Regions from separate parts of the Bacillus basilensis genome, predicted to be linked through region 2. Evidence: predicted binding sites of a transcription regulator. Region 2 holds the regulator's gene; the other holds the start of a gene.

Region 1 (2,211 bases), on a different contig from region 2:
CAATATCATCTAAATGCTTTCCGTATTCTTTATACACCGTATAAGGCGCGAAAACATGGAAAGGTTCGTTTTTCTCAGCAAGCTCAAAGAACTTACTTGGAACGATAATTCCGATTGATAGAGACTGAATGCGGCTCTTCTCATCGGCATTTATTTTTTTTGTATCAAGGAATTCAATAATATCCCAATGGAAAATGTTTAAGTATACTGCACCGGCACCTTTTCGTTGGCCAAGTTGATTCGCATATGAAAACGAATCTTCAAGCAATTTCATAACGGGCACTACACCACTTGCAGCGTTGTCGATACCTTTAATTTGCTCACCGCGTGCGCGTAGCTTAGATAAGTTTAAAGCTACTCCTCCGCCGATTTTCGATAATTGCATTGCAGTATTAATGTTAAAGCCGATTGAATTTAAGCTATCATCCATCTCTAACAAGAAACAAGACACCATTTCTCCTCTTCTGCTTCTTCCCGCATTTAAAAAGGTTGGTGTCGCTGGTTGGTAGTTTTGTTTGACAATCATGCTTGCGAATTGTTTTGCTTTCGCAACATCACCGCGTCCTAAGTATAATGACACAATTGCTACACGATCTTCATAGCTTTCTAAGTATTGTTTTTGATCATTCGTTTTTAACGCATAATCTTTGTAGAACTTAGATGCTGCCATATAAGATTGGAACTCGAAGTTTTCACCATAAGCGATGTTATATACCTCTTCTACTTCCTCCAATCTATACTCGTCCAGAACGTTGTAATAGTAATCATGTTCTTTCATATACTCCATTCGCTCTGCCACGCTATTAAAAGAAACGGTATTCTCTCTAGCTTCTTCCATAAAGACTTCTAATGCCTCTTTATCCTTATGAAGCTGATAAAAACCGTCCTGCATTTGCGTGATTTCATTATTCAGTTCAATGTGTCGCAATCTCCCGCACCCTTTCCTTAAAATATTCTACATCGTTATTTGTTCCAGATAACTCAAATTTTGATACAATAGGCACTTCATATTTAGTAGAAATTTTGTCAGCACTTGCACCGAACATGTCTCCCCAGTTACGATTGCCGCTTGCAGATACGCCTTTTAATTTTTCATTATTGCGCTCTAAAAAGTCTAAAACACGTTCTGGTACATTGCCAAAACCTGTTGTATACGTAATAAGAATAAAGTCTTCATCTATTACTAGATCTTCATCAATTTGAACGGCCGGCATATTTAATTTGTGGATGAAACGCTTCACGTTTCCTGTCATGGAATCATATGCAACTAACATTTCCGACCCCTCCCTCTCCAATCTATATTCTCTATATATTGTTCTTGATTTCTCTATATATTGTATTACGTTTCAAAATAAGACACAAGATATATGTATAAATTCTTTCTTTTTTTAACTTTTACTTTTCGACAAGACAGTCGATTTTTTTCAATACAATGACTATGAAACAACATTCTAAAACTCATGTCAATAAAGTGCTTTTCAAAAAAGTTGTCAACGAATTTAACCTTATTTTTAAAAAAGGTTCCAATGTATTTTGTCATAAAACGGCAAATGCTGGAGGAATATATTTCTCCAGCATCACGCAAAAAAGAACAGACATGAAACGATAATCTGTTCTAAAAAACGATTACATTTATCAATTTTACTTTATTAAATATTATACATATACTTTCGGTTCGCGTTACATACTAAAAGATAACTATTATAGAAAAAGATAATTATTATGGAAATTCAACTTATTTATGAAAAGATTATTCAGAGTGCTCAATACGCAAAATATCTTTTACAAAAATATGATGTGGATTTTCATCTTTATCAATCATTGTACATACAGGAGCTTCTTCATCAAAGTAAACAATCATTCCTTCTACGTACTGATATGTATGTTGAACTTGTACAGTTACTTTAATTTCTATAGCCTCTTCATATGCTCTTTTTATTTTCTGAAGCATTTTTGCCGAACACTTTCGTTTCTCTGGATACATAACCATCCCCATAAATCGATTACCGGCTCTATCTTTCCACATATAATCCCAATGCGGTAATATGCCTTGTTTAAAATCGCCCATAATTCTCCTCCCCTATATTCTTCTAGTTACGAACGTGGCGTTTCTGAATATGTATAAATTACTTGTCCGCCGCGCTGTGCGTTCCCAATAATATGTTTAAAGTCTTCCCTACTTACTACAACTTCTCTGAACGTATAAAATAC
Region 2 (2,211 bases):
GAATAAGGGAGAGGGCAAGTGAATATTGCCCTCTCTTTTTTTAATTTTTTCTGAAAAGGAAAAAAATTATATGAGTATATTTTGGAAAGTGGACATACCACGAAGCGTTGTTATTACTGTATTTGTGAATCATTTCTTTTTTTTAGGGAAAAGTAAAGAGGAAAATATGACAGAAAATCGAAAAAACTGTTGTTGCAAAATGAAAATAAACAAAGTATACTAACACTCGTAAACTTAAGAGCTGAGGTACGTAGTCACTACTTAAAGGGTTAGGACCTCTCTGGACTAACTTTCCCCCGTGGTAGTGGAGCAAGCCAAATTGCAAATTAGTTTTCAATTCGAACAGTTAGAATAAATTTACAAGGGGGAACTGTAGAATGGATACTATGGATACGATGGGTCGTCACGTAATCGCTGAACTTTGGGATTGCGATTTCGACAAGCTTAATGACATGCCGTATATTGAACAATTATTTGTGGATGCAGCACTAAGAGCTGGTGCTGAAGTGCGTGAGGTTGCTTTCCATAAATTTGCACCACAAGGTGTAAGTGGAGTAGTAATTATCTCGGAATCACATTTAACAATTCATAGCTTTCCGGAGCACGGTTACGCAAGTATTGATGTTTATACTTGTGGGGATCGTATTGATCCAAATGTTGCTGCAGAATATATTGCAGAAGGTTTAAACGCGAAAACGCGTGAGAGCATCGAGCTTCCTCGAGGCACTGGTAGCTTCGAAATTAAGCAGAGAGAAACAAAAGCTCTTTAAAAAAGAACATAATTGATTTAAAATGTAAAGAGGTGTATAATGCACCTCTTTTTTAGTTTATAAAAAAGGAAAAATATAACGTACTTGTTAGTTAGATAAACTGAGCTCTTACGAATAAGTTAGCACCCTATCTACCATCTTATTTTTGAAAACGGGATGATAAAATAATGCGCTTAAACTTAAAGTGGTAAGAGAGTTAGAATGAGTTATATAATATTGTATATATATTGTCAGATGAAGTAAGTTGAGAAAAAATAAAGAGTATAGTGTAAAGGAGTGAATATATTGCGTTGTCCATCCTGTTCTCATAATGGTACAAGAGTGTTAGATTCGCGTCCGGTAGACGAGGGGCGCTCTATTCGAAGAAGGAGAGAGTGTGAAAGTTGTTTAAGCCGCTTTACGACATTCGAAAGAGTAGAAGAGTCACCTCTTATCGTTGTAAAAAAAGAAGGCACACGAGAAGAGTTTAATAAAGAAAAGATTTTACGTGGCTTAATTAAAGCGTGCGAAAAAAGACCAGTATCTTTAAGGCAATTAGAAGAAGTAACTCAAAGTGTGGAACGTGAACTTCGTAATTTAGGTATATCAGAAGTGAAAAGTGATATGATTGGCGAAATTGTTATGGAAGAACTGCGTGATATTGATGATGTTGCTTACGTACGTTTTGCATCTGTATATCGCCAATTTAAAGATTTAAATGTATTTATTGAAGAATTAAAAGATATACTGCAAAAAGAAAGAGAGTAGAATCTGTATTGTATTCTCTTTACATACCGTAAGTAATGAGATAAGAGAGCTAGAAGCGAAAGCTAATAGCTCTTTTTCGCTAAGAAATTATATAATGAAGATAGAACGAATGAAGTAGAGGATAGATTGGATGAGAGAAAGGAAAAGCAAGAATGGAAAAACAGTCATGGATGGAGCTATTGCCAATTGATCGTTATAAAGTAAGTGCGAAAGGGTTACTGCATAATTACGACCGAAAAGTGTTAACGATGTTGTATCAGCCGTTAATAGGTAGTAGAGCGTTTAGCTTGTACATGACGCTATGGGGAGAGTTAGAGCAGGATCGTGTGTTTGGAAAAGAGAATACGCATCATTCCCTTATGGTGATCATGCAAATGCAGCTTCCCGAAATATATGAGGAACGGGTAAAGTTAGAGGCAATTGGGCTTTTGAAAGTATATATTAAGAAAGAAAAAGATATTCGAATGTTTATATACGAGCTGCAACCACCTTTATCGCCGAAACAGTTTTTTGATGATATTGTTTTAAGTATCTTTTTATACAATCGATTGAGTCGGACAAAATATAATCAAGTAAAGCAATATTTCTTAGAAGAAGAATTTGATTTTGTATCTTATGAAAATGTTACACGTTCTTTCAATGATGTGTTTGGTTCGTTTAATCCAGGTCAGCTTGAGCATGCGCAAGAAGATCT

The links. The regulator NrdR, encoded in region 2, represses ribonucleotide reductase genes. The targets are predictions, from matches to a motif close to AACACNATATATNGTGTT.
Region 1: the regulator NrdR is predicted to act here: its motif matches at 1,324-1,341, upstream of nrdI (class Ib ribonucleoside-diphosphate reductase assembly flavoprotein NrdI).

Annotation. Positions count from the first base shown of each region.
Region 1 is NZ_JBNTQO010000005.1:66,270-68,480, reverse strand. It holds partial or broken gene ACQVV1_RS12240 (ribonucleotide reductase N-terminal alpha domain-containing protein) at 1-928, opposite strand, end outside; gene nrdI (class Ib ribonucleoside-diphosphate reductase assembly flavoprotein NrdI) at 915-1,274, opposite strand; gene ACQVV1_RS12230 (hypothetical protein) at 1,751-2,068, opposite strand; gene ACQVV1_RS12225 (hypothetical protein) at 2,095-2,211, opposite strand, start outside.
Region 2 is NZ_JBNTQO010000012.1:35,991-38,201, reverse strand. It holds gene speD (adenosylmethionine decarboxylase) at 387-770, shown strand; gene nrdR (transcriptional regulator NrdR) at 1,056-1,517, shown strand; gene ACQVV1_RS20240 (replication initiation and membrane attachment family protein) at 1,670-2,211, shown strand, end outside.